3 regions of the Streptomyces sp. V3I8 genome follow, and region 2 is predicted to be linked to each of the others. Evidence: riboswitches for the same ligand, from Rfam matches in the RefSeq annotation. Region 2 holds a riboswitch; each other region holds the start of a gene.
The links. Region 2 has a riboswitch for thiamine pyrophosphate ahead of thiC (phosphomethylpyrimidine synthase ThiC). Riboswitches for the same ligand answer to the same signal wherever they lie in the genome.
Positions count from the first base shown of each region.

Region 1: another riboswitch for thiamine pyrophosphate. It lies ahead of QFZ75_RS11455 (thiamine ABC transporter substrate binding subunit); the one in region 2 lies ahead of thiC (phosphomethylpyrimidine synthase ThiC).
Region 3: another riboswitch for thiamine pyrophosphate. It lies ahead of thiO (glycine oxidase ThiO); the one in region 2 lies ahead of thiC (phosphomethylpyrimidine synthase ThiC).

Region 1 covers NZ_JAUSZL010000002.1:2,638,692-2,648,661, forward strand. The annotation lists partial or broken gene QFZ75_RS11440 (maleylpyruvate isomerase family mycothiol-dependent enzyme) at 1-98, opposite strand, end outside; gene QFZ75_RS11445 (ABC transporter ATP-binding protein) at 108-1,139, opposite strand; gene QFZ75_RS11450 (iron ABC transporter permease) at 1,142-2,845, opposite strand; gene QFZ75_RS11455 (thiamine ABC transporter substrate binding subunit) at 2,821-3,906, opposite strand; TPP riboswitch at 4,008-4,113, opposite strand; gene rlmN (23S rRNA (adenine(2503)-C(2))-methyltransferase RlmN) at 4,141-5,247, opposite strand; gene QFZ75_RS11465 (hypothetical protein) at 5,399-5,608, shown strand; gene QFZ75_RS11470 (hypothetical protein) at 5,605-5,850, shown strand; gene QFZ75_RS11475 (phosphatidate cytidylyltransferase) at 5,965-7,092, opposite strand; gene frr (ribosome recycling factor) at 7,092-7,649, opposite strand; gene pyrH (UMP kinase) at 7,770-8,540, opposite strand; gene tsf (translation elongation factor Ts) at 8,751-9,587, opposite strand; gene rpsB (30S ribosomal protein S2) at 9,740-9,970, opposite strand, start outside.
Region 2 covers NZ_JAUSZL010000002.1:4,350,133-4,360,102, forward strand. The annotation lists gene hisC (histidinol-phosphate transaminase) at 302-1,384, opposite strand; gene QFZ75_RS19305 (LacI family DNA-binding transcriptional regulator) at 1,817-2,929, shown strand; gene QFZ75_RS19310 (metallophosphoesterase) at 3,106-4,332, shown strand; gene QFZ75_RS19315 (hypothetical protein) at 4,516-5,388, shown strand; gene thiC (phosphomethylpyrimidine synthase ThiC) at 5,452-7,326, opposite strand; TPP riboswitch at 7,319-7,475, opposite strand; gene QFZ75_RS19325 (YibE/F family protein) at 7,547-8,962, shown strand; gene QFZ75_RS19330 (SsgA family sporulation/cell division regulator) at 8,970-9,410, opposite strand; gene QFZ75_RS19335 (IclR family transcriptional regulator) at 9,510-9,970, opposite strand, start outside.
Region 3 covers NZ_JAUSZL010000002.1:6,401,332-6,411,301, forward strand. The annotation lists gene QFZ75_RS28215 (deoxyribonuclease IV) at 1-669, opposite strand, end outside; gene pknB (Stk1 family PASTA domain-containing Ser/Thr kinase) at 833-2,758, opposite strand; gene QFZ75_RS28225 (thiazole synthase) at 2,914-3,708, opposite strand; gene thiS (sulfur carrier protein ThiS) at 3,711-3,917, opposite strand; gene thiO (glycine oxidase ThiO) at 3,914-5,089, opposite strand; TPP riboswitch at 5,087-5,199, opposite strand; gene QFZ75_RS28240 (hypothetical protein) at 5,252-5,596, shown strand; gene QFZ75_RS28245 (NAD(P)/FAD-dependent oxidoreductase) at 5,782-6,945, shown strand; gene QFZ75_RS28250 (Rv2175c family DNA-binding protein) at 7,119-7,490, shown strand; gene thiE (thiamine phosphate synthase) at 7,596-8,246, shown strand; gene metF (methylenetetrahydrofolate reductase [NAD(P)H]) at 8,385-9,308, shown strand; gene QFZ75_RS28265 (hypothetical protein) at 9,366-9,970, shown strand, end outside.

The sequences.
Region 1 (9,970 bases), 1.7 Mb from region 2:
ACGGTCGCACCCAGGTCGGCCCCGGTCAGGTGGGCCCGCAGCAGCGCGGTCGGCCCGACGACCTCGTCGCAGTGACGGTCGTGCCCCAGTGACGTCATGGCCGCACCCTAGAAGGCGGCGCTCCTGCCGAGTACGACGATTTCGGCTGCGTCGAAGGCCACCCCGACCTCTTCCCCGGCCTCCGGCGCGTCCCGCAGCGCGCACGCCGCCTCCAGCCGCGGCGCGCCCCCGGGCTGCAGCTGTACGGCGACATGGGTGCCCCGGAAGGTCCGTGCGGCCACGGTGCAGGGCAGCCCGTCGGCGACCGGTACGAGCCGCACACCCGCGGGCCTGACGAGCAGCGTGACCTCGCCCTGCTGCGAGCCGGAGGGCACCGGCACCTTGCCCCAGGGGGTGTCCGCGGTCTCGCCGGAGACGGTCGCCCCGGCCACGTTCTCGAAGCCCAGGAACCGGGCCACGAACTCGTCGGCCGGACGCTGCCAGACCTCCAGCGGCGTACCCGACTGGGCGATCCGCCCGTCCCGCATCACGACGACCCGGTCGGCGAGCGCGAAGGCCTCGCCCTGGTCGTGGGTGACGGCGAGCACGGTGGTGCCCAGCTCGCCGAAGAGTCCGCGCAGTTCGACCACCAGCCGTTCCCGCAGCGAGCGGTCCAGCTGGCCCAGCGGCTCGTCGAGCATGAGCAGCCGGGGCCGGGGAGCCAGGGCACGGGCGAGGGCGACGCGCTGCTGCTCGCCGCCGGAGAGGGAGGCGACGGCCCGCCGGTGGGAGTCCGGCAGCCCCACGAGCGTCAGCAACTCCCGTACGCGCGCGGCCTGCCGCTGCTTGGGCTCACCGTGCATGCGCAGCCCGAAGGCCACGTTGCCGGCGACGTCCCGCTGCGGGAACAGCTGGTGGTCCTGGAACATCAGGCCGACGCCCCGCTTGTGCGCGGGCACGCCGTCGAGGTCGCGGCCGTCCAGGAACACCCGCCCGCCGTCCAGCCGCTGGAGCCCGGCGACGGTCCTGAGCAGGGTCGATTTGCCGCTGCCGCTGGGCCCGAGGACGCACACGATCTCGTGCTCGGCGACATCGAGTCCGACGTCGTCGAGCACGGCCCGTCCGCCGAACCGTACGGTCGCCCTCTCCAGTTCCAGCATGGTCAGAACTCTCCCGCCCGGTCGGAACGAAGGTCGGTGCGAAGGCGCTCCAGGATCAGCAGCGCCACCGCGCACACCGCCATCAGGATGGTCGAAAGGGCCATGGCCTGGCCGTAGTTGAGCTCGCCGGCCCGCCCGAGCAGTCGCGCCACGGCGACCGGCAGCGTCGGGTTGTCGGGCCGTGCGATGAACACCGTCGCGCCGAACTCGCCCAGCGACACGGCGAAGGCGAACCCGGCGGCGATCAGCAGCGCCCGCCGCACCATCGGCAGGTCGACCTCGCGCCACACCCGCCAGGGCGAGGCCCCGAGCACCGCCGCCGCCTCGCGCAGGCGGCCGTCCACCGCCCGCAGCACCGGCAGCATGGTCCGTACGACGAAGGGGACGCCCACCAGCGCCTGCGCGAGCGGCACGAGGATCCAGCTGCTGCGCAGATCCAGCGGCGGTTCGTCGAGCGCGATGAGGAAGCCGAAGCCGACGGTCACGGCGGAGACGCCGAGCGGCAGCATGAGCAGCGCGTCGAAGCCCCGTACGAGCCGTCCGGCGTCCCGGCGGGTGAGGGCGGCGGCCGCGAGACCGCCGATCACCAGGGCGACGGCGGTGGCGGCGAGGGCGTACCGCAGCGAGTTGCCGACGGCGTCGATCGGCGGCACCAGGAAGAGGCCGCCCTCGTCGCTGGTCAGCGCCTTGTAGTAGCCGAAGCCGGGCGCGTCGAGGGAGCGTTCGACCAGGACGGCCAGCGGCAGGACCAGCAGGACGGCGATCGTGGCGAGGACGGCGGCGAGCAGCGCCCGCTGCCCCGCCCCGCGCGGTCGCCGTGCGGTCGTGGCGGCGTCGACCAGGCGCAGCGCGGTCTCCCGGCGCCGTACGGTCCACGCGTGGACGGCGAGGATCGCGCCCACGGCCACGAACTGGATGATCGTCAGTACGGCGGCCGTCGAGAGGTCGAAGATCTCCGAGGTCTGCCGGTAGATCTCCACCTCGAGGGTCGAGAAGGTGGGGCCGCCGAGGATCTGCACGACGCCGAAGGAGGTGAAGGTGAACAGGAAGACCATGAGCGCGGCGGCGGCCACGGCGGGGCCGAGCGCCGGCAGCGTCACCCTGCGCCAGGCCGCGAACCGTGAGGCGCCGAGCATCCGCGCGGCCTCCTCCTGACGTGGGTCGAGCTGCGACCAGAGCCCGCCGACCGTGCGGACGACGACCGCGTAGTTGAAGAAGACGTGGGCGAGCAGGATGGCCCACACGGTGGTGTCCAGGCGTACGCCCCACAGCTCGTCGAGCAGCCCGCCGCGCCCGAGCAGCGCCAGGAAGGCGGTGCCCACGACGACCGTCGGCAGCACGAACGGCACGGTGACGACGGCCCGCAGCACCTGCTTGCCCCTGAAATCGAAGCGCGCGAAGACGTACGCGCCGGGGAGCGCGATCAGCAGGGTGAGCGCGGTCGAGGCGAGCGCCTGCCAGGTCGTGAACCACAGGACGTGCCGGATGTCGGGCTGCGCGAGGACGTCCAGGATGCGCCCGAAGCGCCAGGTCCCGTCGGTCTTGAGCCCGCGGGCGGTGATGGCCGCGACCGGATAGGCGAAGAAGACCCCGAAGAACGCGACGGGCAGGGCCATGAGGCCCAGGCGCGCCGCGTTCCCCGTACGCCGGCGGGTGCGCGGCTTCGCCCCGGCGCGCGGCTCTACTTCAGTACGAGCGAGGTCCATGCCTTGACCCACTCGTCACGGTTGTCGGCGATCTTCGCGGGGTCCAGGGTCTCGGGGTCCTCGGCGGCGGGGCCGAACTTCACGAACTCCTGCGGCACCTGGGCGGCCTTCCGGACCGGGTACACGAACATGTTGAGCGGCATGTCGTCCTGGAACTTCTTGCTGATCAGGAAGTCGACGAGCGCCTTGCCGCCCTTCGGGTTCCTCGCGTTGCCCAGCAGGCCCGCGTACTCGACCTGGCGGAAGCAGGTGCCGTCCGCGACACCGGTCGGCGCGGTCTTCGGCTTCGGGTCGGCGTAGATGACCTCGGCGGGCGGCGACGAGGCGTACGAGACGACGAGCGGCCGGTCGCCCTTGGCCTTCCTGCCGCCGGCGGACCCGGAGAACTCCTCGTTGTAGGCCTGCTCCCAGCCGTCGACGACCTTGACGCCGTTGGCCTTGAGCTTCTTCCAGTAGTCCTGCCAGCCCGTGTCCCCGTACGCGGCGGCGGTGCCGAGCAGGAAGCCGAGGCCGGGCGAGGAGGTGGAGGCGTTCTCGGTGACGAGGAGGTTCTTGTACGCGGGCTCGGCCAGATCGGCGAAGGACGCCGGCGGCGCCAGCTTGCGCTCGCTGAACCAGGCCTTGTCGTAGTTGACGCAGACGTCACCGGAGTCGACGGGCGTGACCCGGTGCTTGTCCTGGTCGGCCCGGTACTCGGGCAGGATCAGGTCCGAGCCCTTGGCCTCGTACGGCTGGAACAGCCCGTTGTCGAGGGCGCGGGACAGCAGGGTGTTGTCGACGCCGAAGAAGACGTCGCCCTGCGGGTTGTCCTTGGTGAGGATCGCCTTGTTGACGGCCTGCCCGGCGTCGCCGTCCTTGAGGACCCTGACCTGGTAGCCGGACTCCTCCTCGAACGCCTTGAGCACGTCCTTGCTGTAGGCGAAGGAGTCGTGGCTGACGAGGGTGACGGTCCTGGACCCGGATCCCCCGTCGCCCGAGTCCCCGGAGTCGGACGACCCGCACGCGCCGAGCGCGGCGAGGCCGAGCCCGGTGGTCGCGACGACGGCGGTGAGCCGGTGGATGGTGCTCACGGTACGCACTGGTTCTGATTCCTCCTGGGTTGACCAGGAAGAGACGCGGCCCTGCCCGGGATCTCGGTCGGATCCCGGGCAGGGCGCAACAGCTTGAGTAGTGACCGAACTTCCTACCCAGAATGACCTGGGCGAGGTTCAGAGGGTCTGCGGGCTCTCCCGCACTCTCAGCGCTGTGGCGCTCCCCTGTCGGAATATGAAGATGTCTGTACGAACGCTGCCAGACTACCGCTCGGTGGCCGCGAGCTGCCCGCACGCCCCGTCGATCTCCTGACCGCGGGTGTCCCGGACGGTGACGGGCACGCCGTGGGCGGCGATCGCCTCGACGAACGCCTTCTCGTCCTCGGGCCGCGAGGCGGTCCACTTGGAGCCGGGTGTCGGGTTCAGCGGGATCAGGTTCACGTGCACCGGCTTGCCCTTGAGCATCCGCCCGAGCCGGTCACCGCGCCACGCCTGGTCGTTGATGTCCCGGATGAGCGCGTACTCGATGGAGAGCCGGCGCCCCGACCTGGCCGCGTACTCCCAGCCGGCGTCCAGCACTTCCCGTACCTTCCACCGCGTGTTGACCGGTACGAGGGTGTCGCGCAGCTCGTCGTCCGGCGCGTGCAGGGAGATGGCGAGACGGCACTTGAAGCCCTCGTCGGCGAACCGGTTGATGGCGGGGACGAGGCCGACGGTCGACACGGTGATGCCGCGCTGCGAGAGCCCGAGCCCGTCCGGCTCCGGGTCGGTGAGGGCGCGGATGGACTGGACGACCCGCTTGTAGTTGGCGAGGGGCTCGCCCATGCCCATGAAGACGATGTTGCTCAGCCGCGCCGGGCCGCCGGGGATCTCCCCGTCGCGCAGCGCGCGCATGCCGTCGACGATCTGGTGCACGATCTCGCCGGTCGACAGGTTCCGGTCGAGGCCGGCCTGCCCGGTCGCGCAGAACGGGCAGTTCATCCCGCAGCCGGCCTGTGAGCTGATGCACATGGTGACCCGGTCCGGGTAGCGCATCAGCACGGACTCGACGAGGGTGCCGTCGAAGAGCCGCCAGAGGGTCTTGCGGGTGGTGTCCGCGTCGGTGGACAGGTGCCGCACGACCGTCATCAGCTCGGGCAGCAGCGCCTCCTGCAGCTTGGCGCGCGATCCGGCGGGGATGTCGGTCCACTGCTCCGGGTCGTGCGCGAACCGCCCGAAGTAGTGCTGAGAGAGCTGCTTGGCACGGAACGGCTTCTCACCGACCGCGGCGACAGCCTCTTTACGCTCGGCGGGCGTGAGATCGGCAAGGTGCCGCGGCGGCTTCTTGGCTCCGCGGGGGGCGACGAATGTGAGTTCTCCGGGTGCAGGCATAACACGTCCAGTGTCGCAGATCGAATCATGTGACCCGGGCCGTCGGCCGTCGGGCCGGATCGGCCGCCGTGGTCGCTTCTTGGCTCCCGTCGGGTGGTCCGCTGTCATGGGAGGCACTTCAGGACCTAGAATCGAACTTGTGCACGAAAAAGTGTCTCGCCTGGATCGTCCGCACCACGTCCGCGAACGGCTGGGCCGGCAGCCGCGCCGTACCGACGACACCATCGCCGGGCCGGAAAGACAGGAGGTCGCCGCCGCCCGTGCGGCCCGCACGCCGCCGTCGCCCGCCTTCGGGCACCGGCTCGCGATGCGCAGGGCGGGCCGTCCGCCCGTCCCCCGCCCCGGCCTCGGTGTGCTGTGAACGGCGGCGCGGCGGAGGACGAGGGGGCGGGCGCGGCGGCGCCCGTCGTCGTGCACCGGCCGACGGGCGGACACGGGCGCCGGGTGTCGATCCGCGCCCAGGCCGCGGGGCTCGCCCACAGCGACGCCGACGTGATCGAGTTCCTGCGCCGCGCCGGGCTCCCGGACGCGGAGGAACTGCTGGACGACCCCCGGTGGGTGCGGTGGCAGGGCGGCCGGCCGCACGACTACGGCACGGACTGACGGCCCCTCGGCTCACGGCCCACGGCCCGCGTCCTTCGGACGTCCTGTACGCCGAGGACCCCCGGCCCTGTCGGCCGGGGGTCCTCATGTCCGCGCGACGCGTCCGCCCGCCGGTCAGCCCGAGCCGACGAAGAGCACCAGCAGCAGCCACACGACGGGGGCGGTGGGCAGCAAGGAGTCCAGTCGGTCCATGATGCCGCCGTGGCCCGGGAGCAAGGTGCCCATGTCCTTGATGCCCAGGTCACGCTTGATCATCGACTCGCCCAGGTCGCCCAGCGTGGCGCTGGCCGCGACCGCGAGGCCGAGGAGCAGGCCCTGCCACCAGGTGCCGTCGTCGATCAGGAACTCCATGCACAGCGCGCCCGCCACCATCGCGAAGCCGACCGCGCCCAGCAGCCCCTCGCGGGTCTTGCCGGGGCTGATGCGCGGGGCGAGCTTGTGCTTGCCGAAGCGCCACCCGACGGCGTACGCCCCCGTGTCGCTGACCACGGCCAGCAGCAGGAACGTGAGGACCCGCCACGCGCCGTCGTCCGCGGTGAGCATCATCGCCACGAACGTGGCCAGGAACGGGATGTAGAAAGCCGCGAAGACCCCCGCGGTGACGTCCTTGAGATAGCCCTCGGGCGGTTCCGTCATCCGCCAGACCAGGACCGCGAGCGCGGTGAGCGCCATCGCCACCCAGGCGCCCTCGGGCCCCCGCACGTAACCGGCGACGACCATCGCCGCACCGCCGAGCGCCAGCGGCACCAGCGGGGCCTTGATGTTCTTGCGTTCGGCGAGCCTCGACGTCAGCTCCCAGAGGCCGACGACGACGGCGACCGCTATGACGCCGACGAAGGCGGCCTTGACGACGAACAACGACGCGACGATCACGACGCCGAGTCCGACACCGACGCCTATGGCAGCACCCAGATCGCGGCCCGCGCTCTTCTTCGGAGACACGGGTGCGGAATGTGCGGCGCTGGTCATGGGCTCCGGATTCTGCGACGGGGCCTGGAAGGGCGGCGTCGACGGCGTCTCGTCGCGGAACAGGGGGCCGCCCGTCCGGGCAGCCCCCCGGTCGTCATCCTGGTCTCCGCCGCCATGCGCGGGTACGTCGGGCACGATGGGCATGGGGCGAGTCTGCTGCGCGTTGTACGCATCGTACGCGGGACCCGCCGGGGCAGCCCCCTGGACAGGCCCCTGGTCGGACGGCCCCCAGTACCCGGCTTGTGGCGGCGCCCCCCAGGAAGAGTCGTTCATCAGACCTCGAGCAGCTCCGCTTCCTTGTGCTTGAGCAGCTCGTCCACCTGGGCGACGTACTTCGTGGTGGTGTCGTCGAGCTCCTTCTCCGCGCGGCGGCCCTCGTCCTCGCCGACCTCGCCGTCCTTGACCATCTTGTCGATGCCGTCCTTGGCCTTGCGGCGGACGGAACGGATCGAGATCTTGGAGTCCTCGGCCTTGGTCCGGGCGACCTTGATGTAGTCCTTGCGGCGCTCCTCGGTGAGCTCGGGGAACACCACCCGGATGATGTTGCCGTCGTTACTCGGGTTGACGCCGAGATCGGAGTCGCGGATCGCCTGCTCGATGTTGCGCATCGCGCTCTTGTCGAACGGGGTCACCACGGCCATGCGCGGCTCGGGCACCGAGAACGAGGCGAGCTGGTTGATCGGTGTCAGTGCGCCGTAGTAGTCCGCCACGATCTTGTTGAACATCGCCGGGTGCGCACGGCCGGTGCGGATCGCGGCGAAGTCCTCCTTGGCGACCACGACGGCCTTCTCCATCTTCTCCTCGGCCTCGAGGAGGGTCTCTTCGATCACCACTTGCTCCTGCGTGTCTTGAGTAGGCCCGGCTGCGGTTCCTCGGAGGGTAGGCGGCCGGCTGCGTCGCGTCTTGTTCCTGCACGGTTCCCGACCGGCAGGACATTGTCCATCCCCCGGTCAGGCCCGGCCGCCCTGGTCGCCCACGAGCGTGCCGATCTTCTCACCCTTGACCGCCCGGGCGATATTGCCCTCGGCGAGAAGCTCGAAGACGAGGATGGGGAGCTTGTTGTCGCGGCACAGCGTGATCGCGGTCATGTCCGCGACCTTGAGGTCGCGGGTGATGACCTCGCCGTAGCTGAGCGCGTCGAACTTGACCGCTCCGGGGTTGGTCTTCGGGTCGGAGTCGTAGACCCCGTCCACGCCGTTCTTGCCCATCAGCAGCGCTTCGGCGTCGATCTCCAGGGCGCGCTGGGCGGCGGTGGTGTCCGTGGAGAAGTACGGCATGCCCATCCCGGCGCCGAAGATGACCACACGGCCCTTCTCCAGGTGCCGCACGGCCCGCAGCGGGATGTACGGCTCGGCGACCTGTCCCATGGTGATGGCGGTCTGCACGCGCGAGTCGATGCCCTCCTTCTCCAGGAAGTCCTGGAGGGCGAGGCAGTTCATGACCGTTCCGAGCATGCCCATGTAGTCCGAGCGGGCCCGGTCCATGCCGCGCTGCTGGAGTTCGGCGCCGCGGAAGAAGTTGCCGCCGCCGATGACGACGGCGATCTGGGCGCCGCCGCGGACCACCGCGGCGATCTCCCGCGCCATCTTGTGCACCACGTCGGGGTCGACGCCGAGTGCCCCGCCACCGGCGAAGGCCTCACCGGAGAGCTTCAGCAGGAAGCGGCCGGCGCCCTTGCCGGTGTCGCCCTTTTCGTCCTTGTCGGCCTGGGTGGTGGTCATGGCAATCTCGCCTCTTCTACGTGTCGCACATACGGGTCGCACATACGAAGGAGGCCACTGCCGGTGGGGTGTTGTTCGCATCCCATGCGCGGCGGTGGCCTCCTCGTCAGATCTGCTGTCGTCCGCGCGTCCGCGGGCGGCGGGGTACGCGACCCACCCGGACGACTGCTGTCGACCCTAGCGGGATCGCACGTCGATCGCGGTACGGACTCAGATGCCGACCTTGATGCGCGAGAAGCGCTTCAGGGTGACACCGGCCTCGTCCAGGACCTTCTGGACGGACTTCTTGTTGTCGAGCGCGTACGGCTGGCCGAGGAGGGTGGCCTCCTTGAAGAAGCCGTTGACGCGACCCTCGACGATCTTCGGGAGCGCGGCCTCGGGCTTGCCCTCGGCGCGGGTGGTCTCCTCGGCGACGCGGCGCTCGGACTCGACGACCTCGGCCGGAACGTCCTCACGGGAGAGGTACTTCGGCGCGAAGGCGGCGATGTGCTGCGCGATGCCCTTGGCGAGACCGGCGTCGGCCTTGTCCAGCTCGACCAGGACACCGATCTGCGGGGGCAGGTCGGGCATGGTGCGGTGCATGTACGCGGTCACGTAGGTGCCGGAGAACTGGGCGAAGCGGTCGAGGACGATCTTCTCGCCCAGCGTCGCGTTGGCCTCGTCGACGAACGCCTGGACCGTCTTGCCGGACTCGATCTCCGAGGCGAGGAGCGCCTGGATGTCGGCCGGGGAGGTCGCGGCGGCGTGCTGGGCGATCTGGTTGGCGACGGCCTGGAACTTCTCGCCCTTGGCGACGAAGTCCGTCTCGCACTTCAGCTCGACCAGGACACCGGAGGTGTTGTCGTCGGCGATGATGGAGACCACGGCGCCGTTCTCGGCGGAGCGGCCCTCGCGCTTGGCGACGCCCTTCTGGCCCTTGATGCGCAGCGCCTCGACGGCCTTGTCGACGTTGCCGTCGGCCTCGTCCAGCGCCTTCTTGCAGTCCATCATGCCGGCGCCCGTGAGCTCACGGAGCTTCTTGACGTCGGCGGCGGTGTAGTTCGCCATGATCTGTGAATCTCTTCTCGGAGTTCGAAGTCTCTGCAGTCGGCGTCCGCCGCTGATCGGGCGGGCGTCCACCGAAGATCTACGGGCTGGGGGTGAACGGCGGGCGGCGCACTCGGCGCCGCCCGCCCTCACTCAACCGTGACGCTGGGTCGTCAGGCCTGCTCGGCGTCGGCCGGCTTCTCGGCCTCGGCCTCGGCGGGCGCCTCGGCGGCAGCCGGAGCCTCGGCCTCGGCGGCGGGCGCCTCGGTCTCGGCGGCCGGAGCCTCGGTCGCGGGGGCCTCGGCGTCTGCGTCGGCGGCCGGAGCGTCGGCGGCGGGCGCCTCGGCAGCGGTCTCGTCGGCCTTCTTCTCGCCGCCCTCGAGCAGGTCGCGCTCCCACGCGGC
Region 2 (9,970 bases):
GTCATCTCCTTACGTCGCCGTAGAAACAGCGGCAGTTTGTCCCGCTTGTCAGTGACATCACGGGAGTAACTGGGACACGCTTGTGAACGCGTTCACATTCACAAGCAATTATGCAGCATGCGCGTTCGAGTGTGGAGAGGTGGGGGTGCCCGGGTGCCGATCCGGTCGCTACAGCTCCATAACACCAGGTCAGCGCAGGTGAAAGGGCATGGTGCCCCACCGGAAACAGCAGGCCCCGGCATCCCGCGAGGTGCGGGATACCGGGGCCTGGGCCGCCAGTGAGTCGGAGCTCACACGTCGGTCAGAGCTCCTTGCGGAAGTCTTCCGTCGCCCTCAGGAAGATGTCGTTCGCCTCGCGCTCGCCCACCGTCACACGGACCCCCTCGCCCGCGAAGGGCCGCACGACGACGCCGGCCTGCTCACACGCGGCGGCGAAGTCGGTGGTGCGCTCCCCGAGCCGCAGCCACACGAAGTTCGCCTGCGTGTCCGGCACCGTCCAGCCCTGGCCGCGCAGCGTCTCGACCACACGGGTGCGTTCGGTCACCAGCGCACCGACCCGGCCGAGCAGCTCGTCCTCGGCGCGCAGCGAGGCGACCGCCGCGTCCTGGGCGAGCTGGCTCACCCCGAAGGGCACGGCCGTCTTGCGCAGCGCCGCCGCCACCGGCTCGTGAGCGATCGCGAAGCCGACCCGCAGCCCGGCGAGACCGTACGCCTTGGAGAACGTACGCAGCACGCAGACGTTCGGCCGGTCCCGGTAGAGCTCGACGCCGTCCGGCACCTCGACATCGCGCACGAACTCCCTGTACGCCTCGTCGAGGACCACGAGGACGTCACCGGGCACCCGGTCGAGGAATCGTTCCAGCTCGGCCCGCCGTACCGCCGTGCCCGTCGGATTGTTGGGGTTGCAGACGAAAATGAGCCGCGTCCGGTCGGTGATCGCGTCGGCCATGGCGTCGAGGTCGTGCACGTCCCCCGGCGTCAGCGGCACCTGGACCGGCGTCGCCCCGCTGATGCGGGTGATGATCGGGTACGCCTCGAAGGACCGCCAGGCGTACATCACCTCGTCGCCCGGACCGGAGGTCGCCTGCACCAACTGCTGCGCCACGCCGACCGAGCCGGTACCGGTGGCCAGATGGGCCGGCGGCACTCCGAACCGCTCCGCCAGCTCGTTCATCAGCCCCGTGCACGCCATGTCCGGATAGCGGTTGAAGGCGCCCGCCGCCGCGCTCACGCTCTCCAGCACGCCCGGCAGCGGCGGATAGGGGTTCTCGTTGGAGGACAGCTTGTACGTCACCGGACCGTCCCCGGCCGCGGCGGGCCTGCCCGGCCTGTACGTGGGGATACCCTCCAGCTCGGCTCGCAGCTTCGGGCTCGTCTCGCTCACCGCAGTCCTCCTCGTGACCGTCTCCGGCTCATCACCGCCGCCGGCTGCCAATACTGCTCACCTTAAGAGGATTCGACGCCGCCGCGTACGGCCGGGACCGACCTCCCCGCCGGCACCGGTCACCGGGGGTGCGCACTCCCGGGCATCACCACTCGAAGGCGTACGAATGAGGGGGCGCGCCGCTCGTCCCGGCCCGCGCCGGTGGCTTGCGCCGTGGCGCGCATCCCTCGTGCAGGTGAGTTGAGACCTCTTCGAAACATGGCTCATTTAGCAGGCTCATGCGCGTCGACAAGTGACGTACTGCCATTGAATCCTTCAACCTCCTTGCTTTCCAAGGGAGTCGTGGATTTATGACCATGCAGAAACGTGCCTGTCAACGCGTGCATATGCGTCCGCACTACCCCACCGCATGAGCCCTACTATCGGCTCGCCATGACAGCAGCAGGGAAGCACCAGGTGAGCCGGTCGGATACCTCCCGCCGAGGAAGCCGGCCGGGCCGGGCGGGCATCAGAGACGTGGCCGCGGCCGCCGGAGTCTCCATCACGACGGTCTCCGACGCCCTCAACGGCAAGGGACGGCTTCCGGACGCCACAAGACGCCATGTCCGCGAGGTCGCCGACCGGCTGGGCTACCGCCCCTCCGCCGCGGCCCGGACGCTCCGCACCGGCAAGTCCGGCCTCATCGGCCTGACCGTGACGACGTACGGGGACGAACCCTTCACCTTCACGGAGTTCGCGTACTTCGCGGAGATGGCCCGAGCCGCCACCTCGGCCGCGCTCGCCCGGGGCTACGCCCTGGTCATCCTCCCCGCGACCTCGCGACACGACGTGTGGTCGAACGTGGCCCTGGACGGGACGGTCGTCATCGACCCCTCCGACCAGGACCCGGTCGTCAGCGAACTGGTCCGCCAGGGGTTACCGGTGGTCTCGGACGGCCGCCCGGCCGGCTCGCTGCCGGTGACCGCCTGGGTGGACAACGACCACGAGGCCGCGGTCCTGGGCATCCTCGACCACCTGGCCGCCGCCGGAGCCCGCCGGATCGGGCTGCTGACGGGCACGACCACGGACACCTACACGCACCTCTCCACGACCGCGTACCTGCGCTGGTGCGAACGGGTGGGCCAGGATCCCGTGTACGAGGCCTATCCCGCGCACGATCCGTGCGCGGGGGCCGTCGCGGCCGACCGGCTGCTCGCCCGGCCCGACCGGCCCGACGCCGTCTACGGGCTCTTCGACCCGAACGGCACCGACCTCCTCGCGGCGGCCCGGCGCTACGGACTGCGCGTCCCGGAGGACCTGCTCCTCGTCTGCTGCAGCGAGTCCACCGTCTACGCCAACACCGAGCCGCCCGTCACGACACTCTCGCTCAAACCGCGACGGATCGGCACGGCCGTGGTCCAGCTCCTCATCGACGCCATCGAGGGGGTCGAAACGGACCAACCGGTCGAGCAGGTGATACCGACGGAACTGATCGTGCGCACCTCCTCCCAGCGACGGCCGCCACGGACGACCGTCAGTGCGCCGAGGTCTCCGGAACAGGGGTGACCTCCCCCGCGGAAAGGCCATCCCAATTCGGGAGAAAACCACGGTGAACTGGGGTTCCGCTCCGATTCACCACCCCTGGGTCATCACATGGCGCGATCCGCATTCCTATGATGGGCGGACGACACCGCGGGCCGCTGCGACCAGGCAGTCCGACGCGGTGCAGATGCGGCGCGATGGTGGTGGAGGGGTCGATGACTCAGGGGGCCGGTCAGGGACCCGAGATGCGGACGCCGACGGTGCGCGACTTCCGCGTGCCGGCGTACGTCCACGATGCCGGTCCGTACACGCAGCAGCCCGGACCTCACCCGCAACCGCCCGGACCGTACGACGGGCCCGGCGACCCGTACGACCGGGCCGCGGATCCGTACGACCAGACCGCCGACCCGTACACCGGGCCGGCTGAGCCGTACGTCCGGCCGGGCACCTACGCGGGTCGACCGCCGCACGCCGAGGGCGGCGTCCCGGCCGAGGTGCCGGAGGGTTACACACCGACGGAGCGCGATCTGCCGGTCATCAACCGCGGTGACACGGTTCAGGTGGCGGTCGACCCCGAGGCCGTGCAGCCGGTGCAGCCCGACGAGGGCCCGGGGCCGCTCTACGTCGTCGGTGACGTGCACGGATACCTCGACGAGCTGCTCGCCGCACTGCGCGAGAAGGGGCTCATCGACGCCGAGGGCCGCTGGGTGGCCGGGACCTCCAGGCTCTGGTTCCTCGGTGACTTCACCGACCGCGGGCCCGACGGCATCGGCGTCATCGACCTCGTGATGCGGCTGTCGGCGGAGGCCGCCGCCGCCGGCGGCTACTGCAAGGCGCTGATGGGCAACCACGAGCTGCTGCTGCTCGGCGCCAGGCGGTTCGGGGACACCCCCGTCAACTCCGGCGCCGGAACCGCCACCTTCCAGGCCGCCTGGCTGCTCAACGGCGGCCAGAAGACCGACATGGAGCGCCTCCAGGACCACCATCTGCAGTGGATGGCCCGCCTCGACGCGATGGAACTGGCCGACGGGCATCTCCTCGTGCACTCCGACACGACCGCCTATCTCGACTACGGCGACTCCATCGAAGCGGTCAACGACACCATCCGGGAAGCGCTCACCCGCAATGACGCGGACGAGTGCTGGGACCTCTTCCGCAAATTCACCAAGCGCTTCGCGTTCCGCGACGACGGCGGCGCGCAGGCGGTGCGCTCCCTGCTGGAGACGTACGGCGGTTCGCGCATCGTCCATGGTCACAGCCCCATTCCGTACCTCAGGGGCGACGTCGGCTCGGAGGACGGCGGGGACTCGTCGGCTCCCGCGGTCGAAGAACCGCACGTGTACGCCGACAAACTCGCCATCGCGATGGACGGTGGCGTGACCATGGCCGGAAAACTGCTGGTCCAGCAACTTCCGCTGGATGGCTGAGCGTTCACGGGGCAGACGTCCTTCGATGAAGGACACATGGCGTCCGGGGGTAAATTCTGGAAACCCCCTGTCACCCTGTGCCGTCACCGCTCTACCATCGGCTTATCCGTAGCAGGCTCCCCTCCGTTTCTGCCCGACGGCTCGTCAGCATGCCGAGCCCCAAGCCCTACGGAGCATCGGGGGATGCACATGAACAGCGTTCCGCAGCACCTGCTGAGCGAGGACCGCCAAGAGTACGAGCGGATCCTCGACGAGGCGCTGCGCTCCGCACCACACCGTCCCGAACTTGCCGCTGTCGGTCAGCGGCTCAACACCGAACAGCTGCGCACGATGGCCCTGAACGCCACCGCCCTCATCACGGCGGCCGCAGCGACCGAGTACCAGCACTACGTGAAGGTCCGCGAGGAACTGCGCCGGCCGGCGCCGTCCACCCCTCCCGTCCGCGAAGGATCCTCCAGCTCCACGGATCCGGGTACGAGCGCGGTGGGGCTCGCCACCACCATGGGGGAGGTCGCCGAGACCGCCGGGGCCGGTGCCGCCGCGGTCGTCGCCGTGCTCGCCCCCGTCCTCGCCGGCACGGCCGCGGTGATACTCCTGCTCGTCGGCTACGCCCTGAGAATGCTCGACCCCCGGCCGAACATCGCACAGACCCTCGTCACCACCGGGTGGGTGTTCGGCGTCATCACCGCGGCCTCGATCCTGGTGGCCGCGGTCGGTCTGCTGCTCGCCGCCCTGCGCAACGGCGACAGCTCGCTCCAGGCCGGCGCGCACGGCGAGCGGGGCGAAGAGGTGGACCGTGCCAGGCAGGCCTGGCACGACGCCCTCCTGGAGCACGGCATCATGCCGTTCCTCAAGGAGGCCCTCGTCGACCCGGGCGCCGCGGCTCTCGGCCGTACGAAGCCCTCGGCGCCGACCAGCCGGATCCCGCAGCTCGGCTACAACCGGCCGGGCTTCAGCAGCCCCGACGGCGGGCCGGCAGCGGGCCCCCGGCCGAGCTACTCGAGTCCGGACTTCAGCAGCCCGGACTTCGGAGGACCGGAGCACGCTCCTGAGTGAGGAATCCGCCTCGCAAAACTGATCGACGACGGAGACCCGTCGTCGATCTTTTTTGCGCCCTCCTCAGTCGGCCAGCGGCAGATAGACCCGGTTGCCCGCGGCGGCGAACTCCTTCGACTTCTGGAGCATCCCGTCGGCGACCTCCTCGGGCGTGGCCCCCGCTTCCGCCGTGCCGCCGAACTGCTCGTTGATGCTGTGGCTGATCTTCATCGAGCAGAACTTCGGCCCGCACATGGAGCAGAAGTGCGCCGTCTTGGCCGGTTCGGCCGGAAGCGTCTCGTCGTGGAACTCCCGGGCTGTGTCGGGATCGAGCGCCAGGTTGAACTGGTCCTCCCAGCGGAACTCGAAGCGGGCGTCCGACAGCGCGTCGTCCCACTCCTGTGCGCCGGGATGCCCCTTGGCGAGGTCCGCCGCATGGGCCGCGATCCTGTAGGTGATGACGCCCGTCTTGACGTCGTCGCGGTTCGGCAGGCCCAGGTGCTCCTTGGGCGTGACGTAGCAGAGCATCGCCGTGCCCCACCAGGCGATCATCGCGGCACCGATGCCGGAGGTGATGTGGTCGTACGCCGGGGCGATGTCCGTCGTCAGCGGGCCGAGCGTGTAGAACGGAGCCTCGTCGCAGATCTCCTGCTGAAGGTCGATGTTCTCCTTGATCTTGTGCATCGGGACGTGCCCCGGGCCCTCGATCATGGTCTGTACGCCGAAACGCTTCGCGACCTTGTTGAGTTCACCGAGCGTGCGCAACTCCGCGAACTGCGCGGCGTCGTTCGCGTCCGCGATCGAGCCGGGCCGCAGGCCGTCCCCGAGCGAGTACGTGACGTCGTACGCGGCGAGGATCTCGCAGAGCTCCTCGAAGTGCTCGTACAGGAACGACTCCTTGTGGTGCGCCAGGCACCACGCCGCCATGATCGAGCCGCCGCGCGAGACGATGCCCGTCTTGCGGTTCGCGGTCAGCGGGACGTACGGCAGCCGTACGCCCGCGTGGACCGTCATGTAGTCCACACCCTGCTCGGCCTGCTCGACGACCGTGTCCTTGTAGATCTCCCAGGTGAGCTCCTCGGCCCGTCCGTCGACCTTCTCCAGCGCCTGGTAGAGCGGGACCGTCCCGATGGGCACGGGGGAGTTGCGCAGCACCCACTCCCGCGTGGTGTGGATGTTGCGGCCGGTGGAGAGATCCATGACCGTGTCGGCGCCCCAGCGCGTCGCCCAGGTCATCTTCTCGACCTCCTCCTCGATGGAGGAGGTGACGGCGGAGTTGCCGATGTTGGCGTTGACCTTCACCAGGAACCGCTTGCCGATGATCATCGGCTCGATCTCCGGGTGGTTGACGTTGGCCGGCAGCACGGCCCGGCCCGCCGCGATCTCCTCACGTACGACCTCGGGGGCCACGTTCTCCCGGATGGCCACGTACTCCATCTCCGGGGTCACCTCACCCCGCCTGGCGTAGGCGAGTTGTGTCACCGCCTGCCCGTCGCGGCTCCTGCGGGGCAGCCGCGGGCGCCCCGGGAAGACCGCGTCGAGGTTGCGCAGTCCACCGCGCGGGGAGGTGTGCTTGATCCCGTCGTCCTCGGGGCGCGGGGCGCGGCCCGGGTACTCCCCGGTGTCGCCGCGGGAGATGATCCAGTTGTCGCGCAGGGGTGCCAGACCCCTGCGTACGTCGGTGTCGACGGCCGGGTCGGTGTACGGGCCGGAGGTGTCGTACAGCGTGACCGACCGGCCGTTGGTGAGATGCACCTGACGGACCGGCACCCGCAGGTCGGGGCGCGAACCCGCGACATACGCCTTGTGCCAGCCGATGGACTTGCCGGCCTCGCCGTTCCCGGCCGGGACGGCTGCCCCGCCGCTCTCGGGCGAGTCGGACACCTCGGTGCCGTCGACCGGGGCGAGCGCCCCGGTCGTCTGGCTGGAGACAGGCGTGCGTGCGTCCTTGTTGGTCATGAGACCTACTCCCTACGCCGGCATTACCCGGTAACAGGTTCGGCGGTCGACGCAGCGTTTTCCGTCCGGCGATGTTCCACGTGAAACATCGCGGATGCGGAGGTCAGCGCCCTCTCAGCCCGGTGCTCCGAGCTCCCGCGTGTGCAAAGGTGCTTCCACGCTAGCGCCACAATGGGCGCGGTGAACAGTGGGCCCCTCGCGTTCTTGCGATGATCGGTCGGTGACCACGACGCAGCAGCCCCCACTTCCGCCGTCCGAACCGCCCCACGGACACGGCCACGACGGACCCGCCGACGGTGGGCACGGGCACTCGCACAGTCATGGCCCCGCGGCGCCCGTCTCCGCGCATCTGCGCAAGATCATCGCTGCGGTCCTGATCCCCTTCGCCGCGGCGGTCGTGGTCGGTCTCGTGGTGCTCTGGCCGGGTGGCGCTCCCGGGCACGAGCGCACGGGTGTGGGCTTCGACCGGCAGACGCAGCAGGCCACCGTGACCGAGGTCGACGAGGTCGACTGCAAGTCCGTGAACGCCTCGGGCGGGACCCCGACCGGCGACACCTCGACGGCCGAGGGCTCGTCCGCACAGCAACAGGCTTCGGGGACCTGCAAGAAGGCGACGGTCCGGGTCGACACCGGCAAGGACAAGGGCCGTACCTTCACGGAGATCGTCCAGCCGGACTCCTCCCGGCAGTTGAAGCAGGGCCAGGAGGTGATCGTGGCGTATGCGCCCGACGCTCCGGAGGAGCTGCAGTACTCGGTCACCGACGTGAACCGCAAGCTGCCGATGGCGCTGCTCGCCGGTATCTTCGCCGTCGCCGTGGTCGTGGTGGGCCGGATGCGCGGTGTCATGGCGCTGGTCGCGCTGGCCGTCAGCTTCATGATCCTGACGTTCTTCATCCTGCCCGCGATCCTGCAGGGGTCGAACCCGCTGGTCGTGGCGGTGATCGGGGCCAGCGCCATCATGCTGATCGCGCTCTACATGTGCCACGGCCTCTCCGCCCGGACCTCGGTCGCGGTGCTCGGCACCCTGCTGTCCCTGCTGCTGATCGGGCTGCTCGGTTCGCTGTTCATCGGCTGGGCCGCGCTGACGGGCAACACCGACGACAACACCGGTCTGATCCACGGGCTCTACCCGTCCATCGACATGAGCGGTCTGCTGCTCGCGGGGGTCATCATCGGCTCGCTCGGCGTGCTCGACGACGTCACGGTGACGCAGACGTCCGCGGTCTGGGAGCTCCACGAAGCCAACCCCACCATGGGCCGGCGGGGGTTGTACCGAGCGGGCATCCGCATCGGACGCGACCACATCGCGTCCGTCGTCAACACGCTCGTCCTGGCCTATGCCGGTGCGGCGCTTCCCCTGCTGCTGCTCTTCTCGATCGCGCAGAGCAGCGTGGGAGCGGTGGCCAACAGCGAACTCGTGGCCGAGGAGATCGTGCGCACGCTCGTCGGGTCGATCGGGCTGGTCGCCTCGGTGCCGGTCACGACCGCTCTCGCGGCCCTCGTGGTCTCGGCGGATCGTCCGGGCGCCGCCGCCCCTGTCCAGCAGCCGCAGGCCCAGCCACCGGCCCAGCCGCAGTCCCCGTCCGGCCCGAGGGTGCCGCTGCGCGGCGGGAGCGGCCGCCGCCGCAAGCACTGAACCCGCGTCATCCCGCGCTCTGTTCCTCCGCCAGGATGCGGTCCAGCACTTCGTCCAGGTGCGTGTCGAAATCGGCGAGGGAGCGTTCCTGCCCCAGCGGAACCAGCCGGTCCGTGCGGTCGAGGAACGCCAGCAGGGGCGCCGTACCGCAGCGGAACAGGGCCTGGTCGGCCCCCACCTGGAGCCGGATCAGCACATCGCCGAACCCCTCGGTGTCCGCTGGGGTGATGTGCACGTCCCCGTCCCCGCACGGGCGGCCCACTCCGTCGACCAGCAGCTCCCGGCCGAAGGCCCAGGTCACCGGGGCGTCTCCGGGCAGGTGGAAGGTCAGACGCACGGCGTAGGGATCACCGGTCTCATAACGCAGCTCCACCGGGATCCGGAAGGAAAGCTCCTCCGAGACCACGAAGCTCATCATGACCTCTGCCTGTACTACCGACTCGTGCATCGCCTGCCCTGTCGTTCGCCGTCCATGGCCGGGAATCGCCCACCTAAACGCTTCTGGCATCTTGCTCACCGTGTACACCAGATCACAAGGAGTGAGTTTTCAGATACTGATAGAGAGCGAAAACGTCCCCAGCATGCCGCTGATCTCACTCTGCAGTCGCCGCGCCGCGGGGAGCAGCCGTTCGGCCTGGTGGGACGGCATGGAGATGGCCACCGCCACGGCCGTACCGCCCAGCGTGATCGGGATCGCGGCACAGACCGTGCCCAGCGCGTACTCCTGATGTTCGATCACGGGCTGCATGCGACGCGTCGATTCGAGGCGGCGCAGCAGGGTGAGATCGTCACGCACCGTGTACGGCGTGATGGCCCGTACGGGGTAGCGGTCCAGGTGGTCCCTGCGCGCCTCGTCGTCGAGCTGGGACAGCAGGCACTGACCGATCGCGTGCGCGTGCCCCGTCTCGCGGAAGTCCGCCCACTCCTCGACCGCCGGATTGCCCGGGGCGTCGGCGACGTGCTGCACCTCGATCTCCCCGTCGCGGTAGGCCGCGCAGTACACCGGGG
Region 3 (9,970 bases), 2.1 Mb from region 2:
GTGGATCAGCTTCAGGCGGCCCTCGCCGACCGCGTCCACCAGCAGGTCGAGGGTCTGGTGCATCCCGCTGGGCCCGGTGAGGTCGTGGCCCGCGGCGAAGATGTGGCACGTGTCCAGGCAGACGCCCAGTTTCGGATGGGCGTCGAGCGCCTCGAAGTAGGGGCCGAAGTCCCAGGTCCGCGAGCAGAGCGAGGCGCCCTGGCCGGCGGTCCCCTCCAGCAGGAGGTCGGGGTCGTCGTCGTGGGTCAGCTCGTCGAGCAGCGGCAGCAGGTGCTCGCGCACCTGCCGCAGCGCGACAGGGCGTTCCCGGCCGCCGGTGGCCGAGCCGGTGTGCACGACCACGCCCCGGGCCCCGATCGCGCGCGCCCTGCGCAGGGAGTGCCGCAGCGACTCCACCGACTTCTCCACGGTCGCCTCGGTGTGCGAGCCGAAGTTGATCAGGTAGGGCGCGTGGACGTACGCGGGAAGGGACCGCGCGGCGCAGGCCGTGCGGAACGCCTCGTCCTGGGCCGGGTTCCCGGCCGGGGTCGCCCAGCCGCGCGGGTTGGCGACGAAGACCTGCACGGCCTCGGCGGCCAGGTCGTGCGCGTACGCGAGGCCTACCGAGGCGAGGCCTCCGGCGACCGGGACATGACCGCCGACGGGGTTGCGGGACTGCTCTGTGCTCACCCTCCCAGGGTGTCACGCGGTCCCGGGCCTCCCGTCGGCGGCCGTGTCCCGGGCGTCCGTCCGGACGTCTGATCGCCCGAGCACCCGAGCACCCGAGCACCAGGACACCCGAGCACCAGGACACCCGGACGCCCGATCGTCCGGACGAGCGGTCCGGCTCCGGTCAGCGGATCTCGATCTTGATCGTCGATCCCTTGGGCGCGGTGTCGCCGCCCTCCGTGGACTGGCTCTTGACCGTGTCGCCGAACAGGCCCAGCAGGCCGCGGTCCTCGTCCACCTCGAAGCCGGCCTCCTCCAGCGCCTGCTTCGCGTCGTCGACGCTGTCGCCCACGACGTCCGGGACCTCGATCATCGGCGGGCCCTTGGAGACCTTCAGCTCGACGGTGTCGCCCTCCGCCGCGTCACTCCCGGGCTTGCGCGACTGCTCCGCCACCTGCCCGGCCTCGTAGTCGGCGGTGATCCGCCCGGTGGCGACCTCGACCGTCAGACCCGCGTCCTCCAGCTCCTGCCGGGCGTCCTTCAGGTCGTCGCCGAGCACGTCGGGCACCTCCACCGGGCGCCCCTTGCTGACGACGAGCGCGATCGCCGAACCGCCGCGGCGCTCGGTGCCCGCCGCCGGCTTCGTGCCGATCACGGAGCCCACGGTGACCTCGTCGCTGAACGCCTTGGTGACCATGCCCGCCTTGAGGCCTTCCTGCTCCAGCCGGTCCTTGGCCTTGCCGAGCACGAAGCCCTTGAGGTCCGGCACCCGCACGATGTCCGGCCCCTCGGAGACCGTCAGCGTCACGGAGTCGTTGTCGCGGATGCGGGCGCCCACGCCGGGGTCGGTGCTGATGACACGGCCGGCCTTGACCGTGTCGCTGTTCTTTTTCTTGACCTTCACCTCGAGCCCGGCGCTCTCGATGCGCCGGACGGCCTGCGCCTCGGTCTTGTCGAGCACCGCCGGGACCTCGGTGAACTGCCCGGAGTTGATGTACCAGACCCCCGCGCCGACGCCGAGGACCAGCAGCACCGCGGCGACGATCGCGAGCAGGCCCCGGCGGGGCGCCAGGGTGCGGCGGCCGGCGCGGGGCGGCTCGGGCGGCAGGGACGGCAGGAAGCTCGTGCGGTGCAGCTCCGCCTCGTCGTCGTTCACCGGGAGCGGCCGCGGCACCGACAGCGAGCGTGGAATCACGCTCGTGAGGTCCTCGGTGCCCGCGCGGTCCGCGGCGACGGCCCCCGGGGGCACGGTGTCCAGCTGGTCGTCGCTCAGGACGACCCGCGCGTCCAGGGTCTGCGCGAGCAGCGCCACCGCGTCGTAGGGGCGGATGCCGGGGTTGCGGGCGGTGGCCGACAGGACCAGTTCGTCCAGCTCGTGGGGCAGGCCGGGGACGGCCGCCGACGGCGGGGGCACGTCCTCGTGCAGATGCTTGTAGAGCACCGCGGCGGGCGAGTCCCCCGAGTGCGGCCGGTCGCCGGTCAGCATCTCGTAGAGGAGGATGCCGCACGCGTACACGTCCACACGGGGATCGGCCGTGCCGCTCTCTATCTGCTCCGGCGCGAGGTAGGACACCGTGCCCAGCACGGCGCCCGTCGTGTGGGTGACCGTGTCCACGGCCCGTACGAGACCGAAGTCCGCCACCTTCACCCGGCCGTCGTCCCCTATGAGGACGTTCTCCGGCTTCATGTCGCGGTGCACGAACCCGGCGCGGTGCGCGGCGCCGAGCGCGGCGAGGACCGGCTCCAGGATGTCCAGCGCGGCCCGCGGCTGGAGCGCCCCCCGCTCGCGCAGCACGTCACGCAGGGTGCATCCGGCGACGTACTCCATCGCCAGGTAGACGTAGGCGCCCTGGGCGCCCTGGTCGAAGACCTGCACCACGTTCGGGTGGGCGAGCCGCGCCACCGACTTGGCCTCACGGATGAAGCGCTCGACGAACGAGGCGTCGGCGGCCAGGGCCGGATGCATCACCTTGAGCGCGAGCACCCGGTCGAGACGGGTGTCCACGGCCCGGTAGACCGTGGCCATCCCGCCGACCGCGATGCGCGCGTCGACGTGATACCGACCGTCGAGCACATGCCCGACCAAGGGGTCTTGAAGGGTCGTGTCCACGCAGGTGAGTGTACGAGCCACCACTGACGGGGCCCTCCGTCCGGGCGGTTCCGGGGCGGTACTGAAGCCGACCTGTGACGGACCCCGCACGCCGATCGGGGCGGCACACCGTACGAATTCGGACAGATGTCCAGGCCGGGAGATGGGGCCGAAGGTCAGAAAGCGGGGCGTTCCGGGTCCAGCCGCGCGATTCCGTCCACCGGGGACGAGGCCTCGGCGAAGTGGCGGCGCGGGATGCGGCCCGCCCGGTACGCCAGCCGGCCGGCCTCGACGGCGTGCCGCATGGCCTCGGCCATGAGGACCGGCTCCTGGGCCCGGGTCACCGCCGAGGCGAGCATCACGCCGGCGCAGCCCAGCTCCATGGCGAGCGCGGCGTCCGAGGCCGTACCGGCTCCCGCGTCCAGGATCACCGGCACGCGCGCGTGCTCGACGATCAGCTGGAAGTTGTGCGGGTTGCGGATCCCGAGCCCCGACCCGATGGGCGACCCCAGCGGCATGACCGCGGCGCAGCCCACGTCCTCCAGTTTCCGCGCGAGGACCGGGTCGTCGTTCGTGTACGGCAGGACCGTGAAGCCGTCGTCGACGAGGGTCTCGGCGGCGTCCAGCAACTCGATCGGATCGGGCAGCAGGGTGCGCTCGTCGGCGATGACCTCCAGCTTGACCAGGTCCGTGCCGAGCGCCTCGCGCGCGAGGCGGGCCGTCAGCACGGCCTCCCCGGCGGTGAAACAGCCCGCGGTGTTCGGCAGCACCCGGATGCCGAGCCGGTCGAGCACGGACAGCACCGAGCCGTGGGACCCGGGGCTCACGCGCCGCATCGCGACCGTCGTCAGTTCCGTGCCGGACGCGACGAGCGAGCGCTCCAGGACGTCCAGGCTCGGGGCACCGCCGGTGCCCATGATCAGACGGGACGTGCAGGACGTACCGCCGAGGACGAAGGGGTCGTCGGCCATGGTCAGCCTCCTTGGACGGCGGTGAGGACTTCGACGCGGTCGCCCTCGCGCAGCCGGGTTCCCGGCCACTGCGCGCGCGGGACGACGGTCTCGTTGAGCGCGGCGGCGATGCCGGCGGGGGCCGCGCACAGGGCGGCGACCAGGGCGGCGAGGTCGGTGTCCGCGGCCAGTCGCCGCCGCTCCCCGTTGACGAGGACGGTCACGCTCATGCGGACTGCTCCGCGAGTGCGGCGGCGTCGAACCGCCGGGGGGTGAACGGGAGCGCCTCCTCGGGCAGTTCGCCGGTGGTCAGGGCGTGCGCCAAGGCGTCGCCGGTGACCGGGGTGAGCAGTACGCCGTTGCGGTGGTGGCCGGTGGCCAGCAGGAGCCCGGGGAGCAGGCTCGGGCCGAGCAGGGGGGCGTTGTCGGGGGAGCAGGGGCGCAGTCCGGCCCGCGTCTCGGTGAGCGGCAGTTCGGTGATGCCGGGGACGAGTTCGTGGGCGTCCCGCAGCAGTGCGTACACACCGCCCGCGGTCACCGTGGTGTCCCAGCCCAGTTCCTCGCTGGTCGCGCCGACGACGAGCTCGCCGCTCTCGCGGGGCACCAGGTAGACGTGGCTGCCGCGGACCACGGCACGCACCGTCCGGCTCAGGAACGGCCCGCCGCGCCGAGGCATGGCCAGCCGCAGCACCTGCCCCTTCACGGGGCGGACCGGCGGCAGTACGTACTCGGGCACGCCCGCCAGGCGCCCGCTGAGGCTGCCCGCGGCGAGGACCACCTGTCCCGCGGGCAGGGCGGAGCCGTTCCGGGTGACGACCCCCGTGGCCCGGTCGCCCGCGACGGTCAGCCGTTCGGCCCATGTGCGGTGGAAGGCCACCCCGGCCCGTTCGCAGGCCGTGACCAGGGCCGCGGCGAGCCGACGCGGGTCGATCTGGTGGTCGCCGTCCACCCGCAGCCCGCCGCGCACGCCCGGCGCGAGCATCGGCTCCAGGCGGCGGCACTCGCGGCCGCTCAGCCACTGCGACTCCAGGCCCGACCGCTGCTGCAGGCTGTGCAGTTCACGCAGGTGGGCGCGGTCGTCGGCGTCGAGGGCCACGGACAGCGTGCCGCACTGCCGGTAACCGAGGTCCGTGCCGGACGCCCCGGTCAGCTCCGCGACGAAGTCCGGATAGCGCCGCGCCGAGGCCAGGTTGAGGCCCAGCAGGGTCTGCTCGCCGTAGTGCAGTTCGGTGACGGCGGCCAGCATGCCGGCCGCGACCTGCGCGGCGCCGCCACCGGGTTCGGGGTCCACGACCGCGACCGTGAGCCCGCGCTGGGCGGCCCGCCAGGCGGTGACCAGGCCGATGATCCCGCCGCCGACGACCAGGACGTCGGACGGAGATGCTTGCGGTGTACGCGACATGGGCGTCCAGCCCCTCCCTTCGCCGGCATGACCCGGATCAGGTTCGTACGGTCGGAGGCCGTCCAGCCTCCCTCTCAGCCCGGTGCGTCCGGGCTCCCGCGAGTGCTCTACGTTGGCCACCCTAACTCCTCGCCCCGCACCGCAGTAAGGGAGCCTCACGGCATGGCCCGCTCGCTCGACGGACTCGTCCTCGCCCCCGTGGCCGACCAGGCCCCCGGCCAGGTGGGTACGCGCACCCGGTTCGCGTACCACGAGGAGGACGGCCGGATCTGGGCCGACTACGCGGGTGGCGACGTCGTGCGCGGCCATCTCGTGGGCACCCGGGAGGGCGACCGGCTCGACTTCCGGTACGTGCAGCTGAAGACGGACGGAACCACCTCGTCCGGGCACTGCGTGTCCCTGGTCGCCGAGACCCCCGACGGGCGGGTGCGGCTGGCGGAGACCTGGGAGTGGGAGTCCCAGGAGGGCAGCGGGACGAGTGTGGTCGAAGAGGTGACCGCGGCCTGAGGCCGGGGTCCGAAGCCGTGCCACGGCCCGGCGGCCCCGCTCCCGGGGCGACGGATCCGCCGGCCGTCCGTACCGCCTGCGCTTACCAACTGTTCGTACCGACTGTCTATGGTGACCGGGTGAGCGAGCTGACGCAGGGAGCGGACCCGACGGCGCGATCCGGGGTCGTGATCGTCGGTGCGGGCATGGCCGGCGTGCAGACGGCCGTCGCCCTGCGGGAGCAGGGCTTCCGGGGGCCCGTGACCCTGATCGGCGCGGAACCCCACCAGCCGTACGACCGGCCGCCCCTGTCCAAGGCCGTACTGCTCGGCAAGGCCGAGGGCTCCGCCTTCGACGTCGACTTCGAGAGCCTCGGCGTCGGACTGCGCCTGGGGCTCGCCGTGACCGGCCTGCACCCCGGCCGGCGCGAACTCGACACCGCCGACGGTCCCGTCCCGTACGACGCCCTGGTCGTCGCCACGGGAGCGGAACCCGTCCGGCTGCCCGGCACCGAGGGCGTACCCGGCGTCCATCTGCTGCGCACCCTCGACGACGCCGAGCGGCTGCGCCCGGTCCTCGCCCGGCAGCTCGACGTCGTGGTGGTGGGCGCGGGCTGGATCGGCGCGGAGTTCGCCACGGCGGCGCGTGAGGCGGGGTGCGCGGTGACCGTCGTCGAGGCCGCCGGCCGGCCGCTCGCCGGCGCCCTGCCGGCCGAGGTGGCCGCTCCGATGGCAGCCTGGTACGCGGACAGCGGGGCGTCGCTGCGCACCCACGCGCGCGTGGAACGCGTCGAGCCCGGCGCGGTGGTGCTGGACGACGGGTCGCGGCTGCCCGCGGGAGCCGTGGTCGTAGGCGTCGGGGCGCGGCCCGCCACGTCCTGGCTGACCGGCTCGGGGATCGAACTCGGCGCCCACGGGGAGGTCGTCGCGGACGACCACCTGCGCACCTCCGTCCCGGACGTGTACGCGGTCGGCGACTGCGCCTCCTTCCCGTCGGGCCGCTACGGGGAGCGCCTGCTGGTCCACCACTGGGACAACGCGCTGCAGGGACCGCGCACGGTCGCGGCGGACATCGCCGGCGAGGCGCCCGGGCCGTACGACCCGGTGCCCTACTTCTGGTCCGAGCAGTTCGGCCGCTTCGTTCAGTACGCGGGGCACCACGGGTCCGCCGACACCGTGGTGTGGCGGGGCGAACCGGCCGGGCCCGCCTGGTCGGTGTGCTGGCTCCGGGAGGGCCGCCTGGTCGCCGTCCTGGCGGTGGGCCGGCCCCGGGACCTGGCACAGGGCCGCCGCCTGATCGAGACGGGCGCGGTGATGGATCCCGCCCTGCTGGCGGATCCCGGGCGCCCCTTGAAGAAAGCCGCGGTCTGAGCCCCGTCGGGGGCGCGGGGAAGCGCGCGACCGGGCCCGCACCGGCCCCCACCGGCCCCACGGGCCCGCACCCGACGAGCCGCCCCTGGTCCCCTCCTGAGCCGGCCGCAGGCCGCACCACCGGTGGGTGACCCGGGTACCCACTGTCAGCGGGAGGTGGCAGGCTTGTGTGCGTGACCGAGATTGACGCAAAGATCGATGCTCTCGTCCCCGCCTGGCTCACCCTCCCCGACATCGCCGAACAGTTCGGCGTCGAGGTGACGCGCGTCCGGCAGCTGGTCAAGGACGGCCAGCTCATCGCCGTACGCCGTGGTGAGAACCGCGCGCTGCACGTCCCCGCCGCCTTCATCGACGCGGACGAGCAGAAGGTCGTCAAGGGCCTCACCGGCACCCTGACGCTCCTGCGGGACGACGGCTTCTCCGACGAAGAGATGCTGGAGTGGCTCTTCACCCCCGACGAGAGCCTGCCGGGCACGCCCGCGCAGGCCCTGAGCGAGAATCGCGGCACGGAGGTGAAGCGCCGCGCCCAGGCGCTCGCCGTCTGACCTGATCACGCCACACGCCACACGCCACACGCCACACGCCACACGGCGTACGGGCCGCGCTCCCCGCGGCCCGTACGCCACCGACCTGCCACGGGGGACCCACGCATGCCCGCACCCACCGCACGCGACCGGCTCGCCGACGCCCGGGTCTACCTCTGCACGGACGCCCGCAGGCGCCAGGGCGACCTCGCCGACTTCCTGGACGCGGTCCTGGCGGGCGGCGTGGACATCGTGCAGTTGCGGGACAAGGGCATGGAGGCCGCCGAGGAGCTGGAGCACCTCGCCGTGTTCGCGGACGCCTGCCGCCGGCACGGCAAACTGCTCGCGGTGAACGACCGGGCCGACGTCGCCCACGCCGCCGCGGCCGACGTCCTGCACCTGGGACAGGGAGACCTGCCCGTCCCCGCCGCCCGGGCGATCCTCGGCGACGGGACACTCATAGGCCGCTCCACACACGCCGGACCCGAGGCCTCGGCCGCCGCCGTCCAGGACGGCGTGGACTACTTCTGCACCGGGCCCTGCTGGCCCACCCCCACCAAGCCGGGGCGCCACGCGCCGGGTCTCGGCCTGGTCCGGCACACGGCCGCGCTCGCCACGGACCGCCCCTGGTTCGCCATCGGCGGCATCGACCTCGGCAACCTCGACGAGGTCCTCGCGGCGGGCGCCCGCCGCGTGGTCGTCGTACGGGCGATCACTGAGGCCGACGACCCGGGCGCGGCGGCGGCGGAGTTCGCGAAGCGCCTGCGGACGGCGTGAGGCCGCCGGGTCCTTCGGCGCGGCGCACCGGAAGCCCGGCCCGGCCCGGTTGTCCGAGGCGTGGACAACAAGTCGACAATACGGTCAAATCTCCCGCATCCGGTTGGGGGACCGCCCTCCCCTGACTAACCTGCGGGTATGGCCCTCGGATCTGCTTCCACCCGGACCGACCGCGCACGCACCGTGCGGGACATGCTCGCGTCCGGCAGGACGACGTACTCGTTCGAGTTCTGGGCACCGAAGACCGAGAAGGGCGAGCGCAACCTGTGGAACGCGCTGCGCAGGGTCGAGGCGGTCGCGCCCAGCTTCGTCTCCGTGACGTACGGGGCGGGCGGTACCACCCGGGCCGGCACGGTCAAGGCGACGGAACAGATCGTCTCCGACACGACGCTCACCCCGGTCGCCCACCTCACCGCCGTCAACCACTCCGTCGCGGAACTGCGCAACATCATCGGCCAGTACGCGGACGCCGGGATCCGGAACATGCTCGCCGTGCGCGGCGACCCGCCCGGCGACCCCATGGCCGACTGGGTGGCGCACCCCCAGGGCCTCACCTACGCGGCCGAACTGGTCCGGCTCATCAAGGAGTCGGGCGACTTCTGCGTGGGCGTCGCGGCCTTCCCGGAGATGCATCCGCGGTCCGCGGACTGGGACGCGGACGTGGCGAACTTCGTCGACAAGTGCCGGGCCGGCGCCGACTACGCGATCACGCAGATGTTCTTCCAGCCGGACGCGTACCTGCGCCTGCGTGACCGGGTCGACGCGGCGGGCTGCAGCACGCCGGTCATCCCCGAGGTCATGCCGGTGACCAGCGTGAAGATGCTGGAACGATTGCCTCAACTCAGTAACGCGTCGTTCCCGGATGCCCTGAAAGAGCGGATCCTCACAGCCAAGGACGATCCGGCGGCTGTACGCTCCATTGGCATCGAGTTCGCCACGGAGTTCTGCGCGAGGCTGCTGGCCGAGGGAGTCCCCGGACTGCATTTCATCACGCTGAACAACTCCACCGCGACGCTTGAAATCTACGAGAACCTGGGCCTGCACCACCCGCAGCAGGCCTAGACCGGCCGCATCGTCGTACGCCACACTGCGTAGCGGCCGCCTGGGAGAGGGGCGTACATGGGCTGGACGGTCCTCTACATCGCATTCGGCTTCGTCGCGCTGTGGCTGCTCGGCGAGGTACTGCTGCAGTACAAGGCCCGGCTGCGCTGGCGGCTGCTGGCCTTCGGCGGCTTCCTCGGGGTGGTCATCGGTGTCCTGATCCCGTCGGTGGTGGTCATCGGTCTGGGCGCGGCCGCCTTCGCCGTCGGGCAGACGTACGTCACGCTGTCGTTCCGCAGCGGCTTCGCGGCCGGCTGGGCCGTCGCCGGACGGCCGGGCTTCACCAAGCGCCGCCGGGGCGAACCCGACCGGCAGGACCCGACGCTGGAGGTCACGGACCTCCAGGCCGCGGAGAGCGGAACGTTCCCGCAGGGGGACTTCGGCAGGAGTGAGTCCTTCGGCCGGGACGAGGCCTTCGGGCACGAGGACTCGGTCTTCGGACAGCGTCCGGCGGCCGCCGCCGCGGCCACCTCCGTGTACGAGCCGCAGCCCCTGCCCGACGAGACCGGGCAGTACGGCGTCTACAGCGACGCCGCCTACGCCGCGGCCACCCAGGCGCAGGGCCAGAACCAGGATCAGGGCCAGAACCAGGATCAGGGGCAGGCGCAGGACCAGTTCGCGCA